DNA from 3 places in the Exiguobacterium sp. s50 genome. Region 2 is predicted to be linked to each of the others. Evidence: riboswitches for the same ligand, from Rfam matches in the RefSeq annotation. Region 2 holds a riboswitch; each other region holds the start of a gene.
What was found. Region 2 has a riboswitch for S-adenosylmethionine ahead of KNP68_RS06650 (methionine ABC transporter ATP-binding protein). Riboswitches for the same ligand answer to the same signal wherever they lie in the genome.
Positions count from the first base shown of each region.

Region 1 (4,571 bases), on a different contig from region 2:
CCGTTCCGCGGTCAGGCCCGCCTGAAGCAAGCAGTGGCGACGTTCTATTTGAATGAGTATGGAGTCGAACTTGATCCCGAGACAGAAGTAGCGATTCTCATCGGCTCAAAATCTGGTCTCATCACGTTGCCGCAATGCGTACTCGAACCTGGCGACGGAATTTTGCTACCGAATCCCGGCTATCCTGATTACATCTCGGGGGCACGCCTCGCCGGTGCCGTCGTCCGTGACCTCGTCCTCCGGGAAGAGAACGGCTTCTTGCCGGACTATGAGACGCTCGATACGCAAGATGCAAGACTCATGTATTTGAACTACCCGAGCAATCCGACCGGAGCCGTCGCCTCACCCGCTTTCTTTGACGATACCGTCCGTTTCGCCCGGGAGCGGGACTTGATGGTCGTCCACGATTTCGCATATGGCAGCATCGGATTCGATGGCCATGTCCCGCCTAGCTTTCTGCAGGCGGAAGGGGCGAAAGAAGTCGGCATCGAGGTATATACGATGTCGAAAGCGTTCAACATGTCCGGTTGGCGCGTCGCCTTCGCCGTCGGGAACGCGGACATCATCGAGGCGATCAACACGTATCAGGACCACGTCCACGTCAGCGTGTTCTCGGCCATCCAGGCGGCGGCTGTCGCTGCGCTCGAGGCGCCCCGTACCATTCGCGATGACTTGGCACGACTGTACGAGGCACGGCGTGATCGCCTGATCGACGGGTTGAACCGGGCCGGCTGGGCCGTCGAACCGCCGGAAGGCTCGTTCTTCGTCTGGGCGAAAGTGCCTGAGGGTGATGCCAAGTCGTTCTCGCGGAAACTGCTGCATGAAGCCGGTGTCGCCGTCACCCCGGGCTATTTCTTCGGTTCGGAAGGGAACGGATACGTCCGCTTCGGCCTCGTCTCACCGGAACCGAAGATTGACGAGGCCGTCGAACGAATCGAGCGGTTGTTTGCCGCCTATGAGGAGGTGCGCGCATGATTCGTCAGGCCGTCCTTGAATATGACCACGCCGATGACGCGCTCGACCGTCTTGATGACTTAGTCGACGGCCGCCGTGCCCACGTCCTGCACGGTCAGAAAGGGTATGACGTCGTCCGAGCCATCTTTCCGGCCATCGCGGACTATCCGGCAACAAGGTTCAGCGGGGAGTGCACGGACTCGGAAGTCAAACGGCTCAAACCGTTGGACGCCGACGTGTTAATCGCCGTCGGAGGTGGCAAGCTCGTCGATACGGCCAAACTCGTCGCCTATCAACGGAACGTCCCGCTCATCGTCGTCCCAACGCTCGCCTCGAACTGTGCGGCGTTCACACCGCTCAGCGTCGTCTATCAGGAGGACGGGAGCTACGACCGCTACGACATGTTCCGCGTCGTCATCGAACGGGTCATCGTTGACTCACGGGTCATCTCGCGCTCACCATATGAATACTTTCGGGCAGGTGTCATCGACACGGTCGCGAAGTTTTACGAGGCCCGTTATTTGAGTGGTGACAGCTCAGCTGACGCCGGCGTCAACACCGGACTCGTCTTGGCCGAGCAGTGCGGGCGTCTCGTCGAACTTGAATTGAGCGAGCACGCTTTTGAGTCGTATAGTGACGACGTCCGCTTCGCGGTCGATCACGTGCTCGCCATCGGCGGCGCCGTCGGTGGATTTGGTGACGCCGGGACACGCGTCGCCGTGGGCCATGCGGTCCATAATGCGCTCAGCCGCTTCGAGTCGACCCACTCATTCTTGCACGGAGACAAGGTCGGCTTCGGCCTGATCATCCAAGAGCGCTTGCGGCGCTCGGCCGATGCTCCGTATTTGGAAGCTTGGTTGAAACGGTTCGGTGCCCCGACGACGCTCGAGACGCTCGGGGTCGGATTTGAGCATATCCCGGTCCTCGTCGACTCCGTCATGACGGAGACCGAGCTGCAACAGTTGCCGGAACCGCTCGATAAAAATTTTCTGAAAATAATTTTTGAAAATTTACAATTATCTATTTACAATTAAAAGAATTAAAAGTAAGATGATAACAACTTAATAGACCGATTGCTTATCAAGAGTGGTGGAGGGACTGGCCCTGTGAAACCCGGCAACCAGATCGTAATGATCATGGTGCTAATTCCAACAGACGAAATCGTCTGGGAGATGAGCGTGTCCGACTTTGACTTGTCGTGCCCGCCACTCTGAATGAGTAGCGGGCTTTCATTTTGGAGGAGGAAAACAAATGAACATCAAACAGAAAACAGTACTTGCAGGAACATCACTACTCGCCGCCATCGCGCTCTCAGCATGCGGACAATCGGACGCGAGCGAGGCGCTCAGCACGGAGTCGCTCACGATCGGCGTCACGGGCGGGCCGCACCAACAGATCGCCGAGAAAGTGAAAGAACTCGCGGCCGAAGACGGCCTCGAACTCGATATCAAAGTGTTCAACGACTATAATACGCCGAACACGGCGCTCGCCGAGGGCAGCCTCGACGTGAACAGTTATCAGACGCTCTCATTCCTAGAACTGCAAAAGTCCGATAAAGGCTATAAAATCGACGACGTGTTCAAGACCGTCGCTTTCCCGATGGGTCTCTACTCAGAGAAATTGACCGACATCGAGGACTTGAAAGAAGGTGACAAGGTCGCCGTCCCGAACGACCCGGCGAACGAGCTACGCGCGCTCCGTCTCTATGAGACAGCGGGACTCATCACGCTCAAAGAAGGATTGACAGACAAGGCGACAAAACGTGACATCGCCGAGAACCCGCTCAACCTTGAATTCATCGAACTCGAGGCGTCGCAGCTCCCGACCCAGCTCCCGGAAGTCGCACTCGCTGCCATCAACACGAACTTCGCGATGGGTGCCGGCCTGTCGATCAACGAGGACGCCTTGTTCCATGAAGACACGGTCGACAACCCGTATCCGAACTACGTCGTCGTCCGTACCGACAACAAGGATGACGAAGTCGTCGCGACGCTCAAATTGTATTATCACTCGGACGAGGTCCGGACGTTCATCGAAGAGACGTTCGACGGCTCAATCGTCCCGGCGTTTTAAGGAGGGCCTATGATCGCACTTAAAGGAATCACGAAGACGTTCACGGTAAATAAAGGTGCTGTCACCGCACTCGACGACGTCTCGCTCACCATCGAGAAAGGCGAGATCTTCGGCATCATCGGCCGAAGCGGGGCAGGAAAGAGCACGCTCATCCGCATGATCAACCTGCTCGAACGCCCGACGTCGGGCCAGGTCGAAATCGAAGGACAGGACGTCACGAAGCTCGACAAACGAGGGCTCTCGAAGCTACGTCATCGCATCGGGATGATCTTCCAACATTACAACCTGCTCAAGACGGCGACCGTCGAAGAGAACGTCGCCATCCCGCTCCGTCTCGAAGGACTCGATAAGCGGATAATCCGCGAACGCGTCGACAAGTACCTCGACATCGTCGGATTGACGGATCATCGGAAACATTATCCGGAGCAACTTTCGGGCGGACAGAAGCAACGTGTCGCCATCGCCCGCGCCCTCGCACATGAGCCGGACATCCTGCTCAGCGACGAGGCGACGAGCGCGCTCGACCCGGAGACGACCGAGTCGATTCTCGACCTGCTTCTCGACATCAATCGCGAGCTCGGGCTGACGATTTTCTTGATCACCCACGAGATGGAAGTCATCGAGCGCATCTGCGACCGGGTCGCGGTCATCGAGGCCGGCCGGATCATCGAAGAAGGGGACGTGCTCGACGTGTTCTCGGACCCGCAGCATGCGACGACGCGCAAGTTCTTGAAGACGAACCTCGATGTCCCGAAAGAGGTCGTCGAAGAATTGAGCACGCACGGGACGCTCGTCAACTTGTCGTTCATCGGCCATCAAAGTGAACAGGCCGTGCTCGCCCAATTGACGAAACGGTTCGGCTTGCTGCCGAACATCATCGGGGGCGGCATCAAAAAGCTTAAAGGAGGTCTCGTCGGTAATCTACTCGTCCATTTGGACGGCGATGAGGGCCAGACCGACCAAGCCGTCCGCTTCTTAGAGGCGAGCGGTGTGAAAGTGAAGGAGGTGACGAACTATGCTTCAGTTTTGGGAAAATTGGGGTGACTTGATTTGGACGGGGACGATTCAGACGCTCACGATGACCGGCATCGCACTCGTCATCTCGACGTTGATCGGACTGCCGCTCGGGACGCTCCTCGTCTTGACGCGACCGAACGGGCGGCTCGCCAACCGTTATTTCTACGGCATCTTGTCGAGCGTCATCAACGTCGTCCGTTCAATCCCATTCATCATTCTCTTATTCTTCATCCTCCCGTTCACCCGTTTCATCATGGGAACAACAATCGGCGTCCAAGGCGTGCTGTTGCCGCTCATCGTGTTCACGGCGCCGTATATCGCGCGGCTCATGGAGTCGGCGCTGCTCGAGGTCGACCGCGGGGTCGTCGAGGCGTATGAAGCGATGGGCATCTCGACCCGGAAAATCATCTGGTACGTGTTGATCCGGGAGGCCCGCTCTTCAATCGTGCTCGGTCTGACGATTGCGACGATCGGTTTGATCGGGGCGACCGCGATGGCAGGACTCGTCGGGGCAGGCGGACTCGGCG
Region 1 covers NZ_JACSLP010000011.1:18,435-23,005, forward strand. The annotation lists gene KNP68_RS13365 (aminotransferase class I/II-fold pyridoxal phosphate-dependent enzyme) at 1-975, shown strand, start outside; gene KNP68_RS13370 (iron-containing alcohol dehydrogenase family protein) at 972-1,988, shown strand; SAM riboswitch class I at 2,029-2,133, shown strand; gene KNP68_RS13375 (MetQ/NlpA family ABC transporter substrate-binding protein) at 2,206-3,027, shown strand; gene KNP68_RS13380 (methionine ABC transporter ATP-binding protein) at 3,037-4,071, shown strand; gene KNP68_RS13385 (methionine ABC transporter permease) at 4,043-4,571, shown strand, end outside.
Region 1: another riboswitch for S-adenosylmethionine. It lies ahead of KNP68_RS13375 (MetQ/NlpA family ABC transporter substrate-binding protein); the one in region 2 lies ahead of KNP68_RS06650 (methionine ABC transporter ATP-binding protein).

Region 2 (4,571 bases):
ACCGTTGTTGAACGCTTGCGGGAGAAGTGCCGCTTCGACGTCCGTCTTGAACTCCAAGTTTTTCGGGTTGTCGACGATGTCTGAAACCGTCGCGTCCGTTGTCTTGCCTTCCGCGAGTGTAAGCAAGCCTTCAGATTGAAGCATCGTGAGGATACGTCCGTGGTCAGCGACCGACGAGCTCATGATGATTTCCGCGCCTTCTGGAAGCTCATCGAGTGATGCGTAATCTTTCGAGTACACACCGATTGGCTCGATGTGAACGCCGCCAGCTGAAGCGAATTTGTAGTCTTTGTTTTCAGCCATTTGTGACTCGAGGTACGGTTCGTGTTGGAAGTAGTTCGCGTCCAATTCACCGTCTGCGAGCGTCTTGTTCGGGAGGACGTAGTCTTGGAACTTCTTGATTTCGAGCGTATAGCCCTTCTCTTCGTATTCGTCTTGGACGTGCTCTAAAATCTCAGCGTGCGGGACGTTTGATGCGCCGACGACGAGTGTCTTGTCATCGCCTGAACCTGATTCTGAATCCCCACCGCCGCAAGCCGCGAGAATCGTAAGTGCTGAAGCTGCCGTTAAACCGAGTACTGTTTTCCATGATTTCATTATAAAACCCCTCCAAATTTTCTATTTAGATTAAGCAGAACGCTTATCAATTACAGATACGAGTCGATCGCCGATGAACTGAATGACGAAGACGATGACCAAGATTAAGACGGTCGCGACGAACGTGACGTCACTTTGTGAACGCTGGAAGCCTTCGAGGAACGCCAAGTTCCCGAGTCCTCCACCGCCGACGACCCCTGCCATCGCCGTGTAACCGACGATCGCGACGATCGTGACCGTGATGCCTGACACGATGGCCGGCAATGCTTCTGGGAACAATACTTTATAGACGATCTGCCATTTTGTCGCACCCATCGACTCAGCCGCCTCGATGACGCCGCGGTCGACTTCGCGAAGCGCGAGCTCGACCATCCGAGCATAGAACGGGGCCGCACCGATGATCAGTGCCGGCAGTGCTGCCGTTGACCCGAGCATCGTCCCGACGACGAGTAACGTGAACGGGATGAGCAAGATAATCAAAATGATGAACGGGATTGACCGGAAGATGTTGACGACCGCGCTGATGACCGTGTAAATCGGACGGTTCTTCATCATGAGCGGCTCGTTTGTGACATATAGGAGCATCCCGAGGGCGAGACCGATGACGAACGTCGCGGCTCCGGCGACGAGCGTCATATAGAGCGTCTCCCACGTCTGTTCTAACATGACTTGCCAATCTACATTAGGAAACATCGCTTTCTACCTCCACTTCCACTGCCTGTGATCGGATTGAGGCGATGGCCCGCTCGACTTCAGCCGGCTCTCCGATCAATTGGATGAATAATGTCCCGAGGGCACCGACTTGTGACTGCGTCACGTTTCCGCCGATGATGTTGAAGCCGATGTCATGCTGCTTCAACACTTCCGACAGAATCGGTTGTTCGGCCGTCTCGTTCAAGAATTTGAGCTTGACGATTTGACCGCTCGGATAACGAGCTTTCAAATGTTCGAACGTTAGCGACATGTCTTCGACCGCGCCGATCTGTTTGACGAACTCTTTCGTGATTGGCTGTTTCGGGTGTTGGAACACGTCGGCGACTTGCCCGGTCTCGACGACCTTTCCGGCCTCCATGACGGCGACACGGTGACAAATCTTTTGGATGACGTGCATCTCATGGGTGATGAGGACGATCGTCAAACCGAGTTTCTTGTTGATGCTGACGAGCAGTTCGAGAATCGAATCCGTCGTCTTCGGGTCGAGTGCGCTCGTCGCTTCATCGCAGAGGAGCACTTCTGGATTCGTAGCGAGCGCACGGGCTATCCCGACTCGCTGCTTTTGGCCGCCCGATAGCTGTGACGGATAGCTATCTTCTCGTCCGGCGAGGCCGACGAGTTCGACGAGTTCTTGAACGCGGCGTTTGCGCTCGCTCGCCGGTACCCCGATGAGTTCGAGCGGGAAGCTGATATTCTCAGCGACTGTGCGCGACCATAACAAGTTGAAGTGTTGGAACACCATCGAGACGTTTTTACGTACCCCGCGTAGTTCCTTTGGTGTGAGTTTCGTCAGCTCGCTGCCGGCGACCACGATTTCACCGCTTGACGGTGCCTCGAGTCGGTTGAGCAAGCGGATGAGCGTCGACTTCCCCGCACCTGAATATCCGATTATTCCAAAAATTTCGCCGCTTTCGATTGTAAGCGACACATCATCGACCGCCTGGACCCGACCGTTTTTCGTGTCGAACCATTTGGCCACATTGCGTAATTGAATCAATCCATTTCCCTCCTGACAACAAAAAAAGTACGCACGTTTGAGCAAACGTGCGTACTTTATCGTACGGACAACGATTGCTCTCATCTTCCAAGGTATACACCTTGCTGGAATTAGCACCATTTCGGATTGCTCCGCGGTTGCTGGGCGTCATAGGGCCAGTCCCTCAGCCTCTCTTGATAAGAGTGGTTGCGTATTTGATTAGCTTTATCATAGCGACACATTATTTTCATGTCAAACTATTTTTTTCAGCAAAATAAAAAAAGGTGCCATCCGAGGATGACACAGAACGTAGCACCTTGAGTCACTGAAGGACAACCCATAGATGAACCTCTTTTGCCCGATCAGAGCATTCATCCTTATATGGGGGATTTTTACCCAACCATCACTCGGTCTTCGAACGGACCATGCAATTACGCGACCGGTGCCCCGACGCTTGATTTTTTTGGGGGACAATCGAAGGGAAGGTCCACCTGAAATCGCGTAAGCTCATGCAGCGGTTGTTCGAAAACGTCTTGATGACGGGAAAATCTCGTCCTATGTTGTGTTCAAGTAAGATGTTGTAATGAATATATCATTCGTGAACTTTCTGTGTCAACTGATTATTTAAAATTTTCAGATTATTCTAATCATCCTATCTCATTTAACGAAAGATAGGACGTGCTGGACGTTTTGAAACGCGTACAAACGATTGCGAACTTGGCCATTCTCTAGCTTCAATAGCGCCGGGACACTCATAACCTGATATGCCTCGAGCTCGTTCGGGATAAAGTTGGCATCGCGTTTTTCAATCTTCAATTCTGGGTCGACCGCCTCGACGACCGAGAGCATCCGCTCAGCCACGGCGCATGTACCGCACATTGGGGCGTATATATATAAGAATCCGTCTGTCATCATTTTGCTCACCTCTCTTCTAAGTATATGAATCCGGCCCAGTCGGTTCAAAAGTTGTGCTCAAATGGAAAATTCTGAACATTTCAACATTTCTGGTTGACGCTCGGCAGAAAGAGGCATAGTATGGTCATTAACTTTATCGCTTTTGTACATAACAGCAAACCAGTAGAAAAGGACAGGTGAATCCCCAATGACGGAAGAGAAGCTTACCGGAAAACAATTTTTAATGAACGTCTTGAACGGCCTCAGTCTTGCCATTCTCATTGCCCTCATCCCGAGCGCTTTGCTCGGTGAATTAACGAAAGCCATCTTGCCTTATTTTCCGTCCTTGCAGTTCATCTTAGATGCGACGACGATTGCGATGCGCCTCTTACCGGTCATCATCGGTGTCGCCGTCGCCATGCAGTTCGGACGATCGGCGCTCGAGGCCGGGACGATCGGCATCGCGACCCAGGTCGGAAGTGGCGCCATCCGCATCGAGGAAGGCGCGTTCCTCATGGCCGGAATCGGTGACGTCATCACGGCTGGTGTGACGGCCGCTCTCGCGACGTTCCTCGTCATGCAGTTGTCGCCACGCTTGAAGACATACACGGTGCTCGTCTTGCCGATGACGGTCATCGTCGTCGCTGGAGGCATCGGGGCGTTCCTGCTCACATACATCTCACAAATCACGACGTACGTCGGAACGATCATCATGACGATGACTGAACTGCAACCGATCGTGATGGGCATGTTGATCGCGATGGCGTTCTCGCTCATCATCGTATCGCCAATCTCCACGGTCGGGATTGCCACAGCCATCAGCCTGTCTGGTGTCGCTGCCGGGGCCGCCAACCTTGGCGTCGTCGCTGCCGGCTTCGGTCTCGCCATCGCTGGCTGGCAGATGAACGCGACGGGAACGTCGATCGCCCACTTCCTCGGCTCACCGAAGATTCAAATGGCGAACTTCGTCCGTCGTCCGATCATGATGTTGCCCGTGCTCGCCAATGCGGCCATTCTCGGAGCGCTCGCAGGTATCCTTCGGATTGAAGGCACGCCAATCAGTGCCGGATTCGGCGTCTCGGGTCTAATCGGTCCGGTCAACGCCTTGCATTTGATGCCGGGAGGATTCGCGCTCTGGAACGTCATGCTTGTCGTCGTCTTGTTCGGGCTCATCCCAATCGCACTCGGGATTCTGTTCTATCGTTTGTTCAACCGGACGTCGCTCATCGAGCCTGATCATTACCGTCTCGACTTCGATTAATCAAAAAGACCCGGCTTCTCGTAAAGAGAAACCGGGTTTTGTTTAGCCTTGAATCATCGCTTCGTATTCTTCGGCTGACATGAGCTTGTCGACGTCTGACGCGTCGTTCAACTCGACTTCGATCATCCA
Region 2 covers NZ_JACSLP010000004.1:18,616-23,186, forward strand. The annotation lists gene KNP68_RS06640 (MetQ/NlpA family ABC transporter substrate-binding protein) at 1-597, opposite strand, end outside; gene KNP68_RS06645 (methionine ABC transporter permease) at 628-1,290, opposite strand; gene KNP68_RS06650 (methionine ABC transporter ATP-binding protein) at 1,280-2,308, opposite strand; SAM riboswitch class I at 2,386-2,491, opposite strand; gene KNP68_RS06655 (thioredoxin family protein) at 2,945-3,202, opposite strand; gene KNP68_RS06660 (PTS sugar transporter subunit IIC) at 3,390-4,442, shown strand; gene gcvH (glycine cleavage system protein GcvH) at 4,485-4,571, opposite strand, start outside.

Region 3 (4,571 bases), on a different contig from region 2:
CGTTGTACACTTTCACGTTGCCGCCGAACGATTCGACTTGTTCCGTCACCCCGTTGATATACTGCGACGAGAACGTCCCAATCGACATTTGCATAATCAAGGCGACGTCGATCTCTTTCGGCAACGTCCCGTTCGAGACCGAGACGGGCTTGGTCTCTGCCGTCTTCTCGACCGGCTTCGATGGGGCCGCTTGCTCGTTCGTGCAACCGACGAGCGCCAAGACGAATGTGAATAACAAAATCAATAGTTTTTTAGACATGAATCGTTCCCCCTACATGATGTGTGATGGCGGCTTCTGTCGGTCCGAACACCCCCGCCTCGGTGATGAGTCCGGTGATGAGGTCGGGCGTCGTGACGTCGAACGCCGGATTGAAGACGGTGATACCGACAGGCGCCGTCGGTTGACCGCCGATATGTGTCACTTCTGACGAGTTCCGCTCCTCGATTTCAATCGTGTCATCCGCCGTCAAATCGAACGTCGAATGCGGCGCCGCGACATAGAACGGAATGCCGTAATGTTTGGCGAGGACGGCGAGCTGCAACGTCCCGATTTTATTGGCGACGTGACCCGTCCGTGTGATACGGTCGGCTCCGACAATGATGGCGTCGACTCGTTTTGACTGAATCGTCCAAGCCACCATATTGTCCGTGATGAGCGTGACGTCGATATCGGCCCGATCGAGCTCCCAAACGGTGAGGCGTGCCCCTTGCAGGAGCGGTCGCGTCTCACAGGCGAAGACGTTGAAGGATACACCTCGTTCTTTTCCGACGTAAAACGGTGCGAGCGCCGTACCGTAACGCGATGTCGCGATGGCACCGGCGTTGCAAATCGTTAACACGTTCCCCCCGGCCGGCAACACCGTCAGTGCATGCTCGCCGATGGCCCGGTACGTATCGACGTCCCGGTCGTACAAAGCGATGGCGCGGCGTTTGATTTCCTCGGCAATCGCCTCAAAATCATCCCCGACATTTAAATCAAGGAGCGATTCAATCACGTTTTGCAGATTGACCGCTGTCGGCCGGGTCGCAATCAAGCGGCGTCCGACGAGGTCGAGCCGACGCGTGAAGTCCGGGTCATCGACTAACCGTCCCGCTTCTTTGGCGAGGACGAACGCCCCGAAGTAAGCGATGGCCGGTGCGCCGCGGACTTGGAGCGTCTCGATGGCATGTTCGGCCTGTTCAAGCGTCTCGATTGTCACGTAACGCTCTTCATGCGGCAACAACGTCTGGTCCAATACGATGAGTTCGTCCGTCGGCGGATGGAAGCGGATGTTTTGGACCGTCATACGCGCACCCCCGACAGGAGTGTCACCAAGTCGTCAATCGATTCGACGCTGTGGCGTTCTTTAATGAGCGCCGTCCCGAGGGCGAGCGCGTCACGTTTTCGTTCGAGCCGCGTCGCTTCCGGCAATGTCTCGAGATCGGCGACACCGGCCAGTCCGACGGCACGGCGAATGAGTTCGCAACCGGCGTAGCCGATCGTGTCGCTGAAGACCGTCCGCAACAACTCGTCGACGAAACCATCCGTATTGAATGGCTCGACGGCGCGCTCAAAATTGGCCCGAAACGTCTTCTCGAACGTCTCCCACACCGTCAAGACGTCCGTGAAACGCTCGAAGCGTTTGAGCGGGTCATGGAACGTCGACAGCGTCAAATGGGCGATGATTTGGCCGAGGTCGAAGCCGAACGGTCCGTAAAATGCGAACTCTGGATCGATGATTTTCGTCTCTTGTTGAGTCGCGAAGATGCTACCCGTATGTAAGTCTCCATGCAGGAGTGCCTCATGTTTTGTGACAAACCCGACTTTCAATTTCGTCACCTCGACCTTGAGCGCCTGGTCTTGCCAAAGGCGTTCGACATCTGCTCGCAGCGCCGTCTCGATGTTGTTCGACTCCGCGTCTTTGAACGGATCGGTGAAGATGAGCTTCTCGGTGATGTCACACAGTTCCGGGTTGTAATAGTTACGTTCAATCCGCTTCTTCGCGATCGGTCCAGCTGCGTAATCCGACGTCGCAAACAGCGTCTCGCCCAAAAATTCACCGACATGACGGGCGAGTTCCGGGTAGCTCTCCCCATTCAAATAGCCGGTGCGGACAATCTCATAATCAGATAGATCTTCTATAATCGTGTAAGCGAGCGTCCGGTCGCTGCCAAGGACAGCCGGGACGAACCGAGACGCGACAGTCGCAAACTCACGGAGTGCCAACTGTTCAATCCATGCCCGCTCGAGCGTGAGCGGCCAGCTCTCACCGACGACTTTGGCGTATGGGAGCGCCTGTTTGACGATCAGGCGCTGTTCGCCTTGGCGAATCCGAAAGACGAGATTCAAGTTGCCGTCCCCGATCTCCTCGCACTCGGCGATTCCTTCTTGCAAGTATCCTAATTGACGGACGTGCTCGACGACGGTCTGTTCTGTAAATGGTTGATATGACATGATGTTTTCCCCTTCCTGTACGTTGCCCACAAAAAAAGCCCCTTTCTCCGCGAGAAAGAGGCACAGCCAAAATGGTTGTTCCTCTCATCTGTCAGACATTCGTCTGGTGGATGTAGCACCGTGCCTAGTGGTCGGTTGCTGCGGCGTCATCGGGCCAATTCCCTCTGCCAACTCGCGATAAGAGTGTGTTATTCGATTCGGTGAACTTATGTGATGAATATTACGGACTCGACGTCACGATTGTCAACGTCATTTTCTCGACGCAACTCCGTCTTTTTTTGTGCATATATGGAAACAACTTCCCAAAATATTTTTTTTTGAAAAAAAGGAATTGACGACGTGATGATTCTGTGCAAAAATTCAATTAAATTTCACAACTTCAAATCACATTCTTATCAAGAGCAGACGGAGGGACGAGCCCGATGATGTCGCAGCAACCGACCAGAGATGGCACGGTGCTAATTCTTGCAGCGAAAGCTGAGAGATAAGAGTTCATTTTTTATGATGACCTCTTGCCTCGGCATGGGGTCATTTTTTGTTTGCCTGGAAGGAGGAACCATATGAGTATCACTGCCACATATGAAATCAAACGAACGGACGCGGTCGCGACCGTCGCCGACAAAATCGCCCTCGAGCTGACGGTCGGTACTTGGACGGAGCTGCCTCACTTAGAGCAAGAGCAGTTACAGGCGTATCGCGGTGAGGTCGTGTCGACCACACATACGGATACGACGAGCCGCTTCACAATCCGCTACCCGTTACATAATGTCAGCCCTGACTTTTCATCCATCTTGACGACGACGTTCGGGAAACTGTCCCTCGACGATTCGATTCGGTTAATCGATTTGACGTTGCCCGAGACGCTCGCCCCTCATTTCAAAGGCGCCAAGTTCGGGGTCACTGGAATTCGCGAGTTACTCGGTGTTCATGATCGCCCGCTCGTCATGAGCATCTTCAAAGGTGTCATCGGCCGTGACCTCGCGTTTCTCGAGCAGCAACTCCGCGATCAGTTCGCCGGAGGCATCGATATCGTCAAAGACGACGAGATTTTATACGACAACCCGCTCACCCCATCGCTCGAACGGGCCCGGATCGGAGCGGACGTCATTCAAGCCCACTTCGAGGCGACCGGGAAACGTGTCCTCTATGCCATCACGCTGAGCGGCCCCGTGTTCGGTCTACGTGACCAGGCGCTCCGTCTTATCGAGGCAGGTGCGACAGCGCTCCTGTTCAACGTCTATACGTACGGTCTCGACGCACTGCGCGAACTCGCGAACGATCCGGATATCCACGTCCCCATCTTGGCACATCCGGCCTTTGCCGGCGCCTTGACCGGATCAATCAGTCATTCGCTCTTACTCGGTAAACTCCCACGCCTCGCCGGGGCCGATTTAACGCTCTTCCCGTCTCCGTACGGCTCCCTCGCGACACCGCGTGACGAGGCGTTCACGATTCGTGACCAGAGCGCCGAACCGCATTGGTCGAAACCGATTTTACCGGTCCCGTCAGCCGGGATTCATCCAGGACTCGTCGCCGATATCATTCGTGATTTCGGGACGGATGTCGTCATCAACGCCGGCGGTGGCATTCACGGACACCCGGACGGCGCAGCCGCCGGGGCTCGTGCTTTCCGACAAGCGATCGCTCACGTTCTCGGCCAAACCGAAGGACAGACGGACGAGCTCGATACCGCGTTGAAGGCGTGGGCGTCACGATGACGGTCCATATCCTCTGCGACTTCGACGGGACGATCACGGCGGAAGACAATATTATCGCGTTGATGAAGGCGTTCGCCCCGCCGGCTTGGGTCGAGTTGAAAGATGCGGTCCTCGAGCAACGGATTTCGATTCGCTCCGGTGTCGGTCAACTGTTTCAACTGTTGCCGAGCGCAGATGCCCCGGCCTACCGTGATTATTTGTTGGAGCGCATCACGCTCCGCCAAGGGTTCCCGGCATTTTTAGAAGAAGTTCGGGCCCATGGCTGGAAGTTTGACGTCGTCAGCGGCGGGATGGACTTCTTCGTGCAGCCGGTCTTGGACGGGCATGTCGCCCCCGAGCATATCTACTGCAACGTCGCCGACTTCTCCGCTGAGACGGTAACCGTCGCTTGGCCACACGCTTGCGATGAACAATGTACG
Region 3 covers NZ_JACSLP010000002.1:156,820-161,390, reverse strand. The annotation lists gene KNP68_RS03195 (sugar ABC transporter substrate-binding protein) at 1-259, opposite strand, end outside; gene mtnA (S-methyl-5-thioribose-1-phosphate isomerase) at 252-1,286, opposite strand; gene mtnK (S-methyl-5-thioribose kinase) at 1,283-2,434, opposite strand; SAM riboswitch class I at 2,516-2,618, opposite strand; SAM riboswitch class I at 2,824-2,925, shown strand; gene KNP68_RS03180 (2,3-diketo-5-methylthiopentyl-1-phosphate enolase) at 2,995-4,152, shown strand; gene KNP68_RS03175 (2-hydroxy-3-keto-5-methylthiopentenyl-1-phosphate phosphatase) at 4,149-4,571, shown strand, end outside.
Region 3: another riboswitch for S-adenosylmethionine. It lies ahead of mtnK (S-methyl-5-thioribose kinase); the one in region 2 lies ahead of KNP68_RS06650 (methionine ABC transporter ATP-binding protein).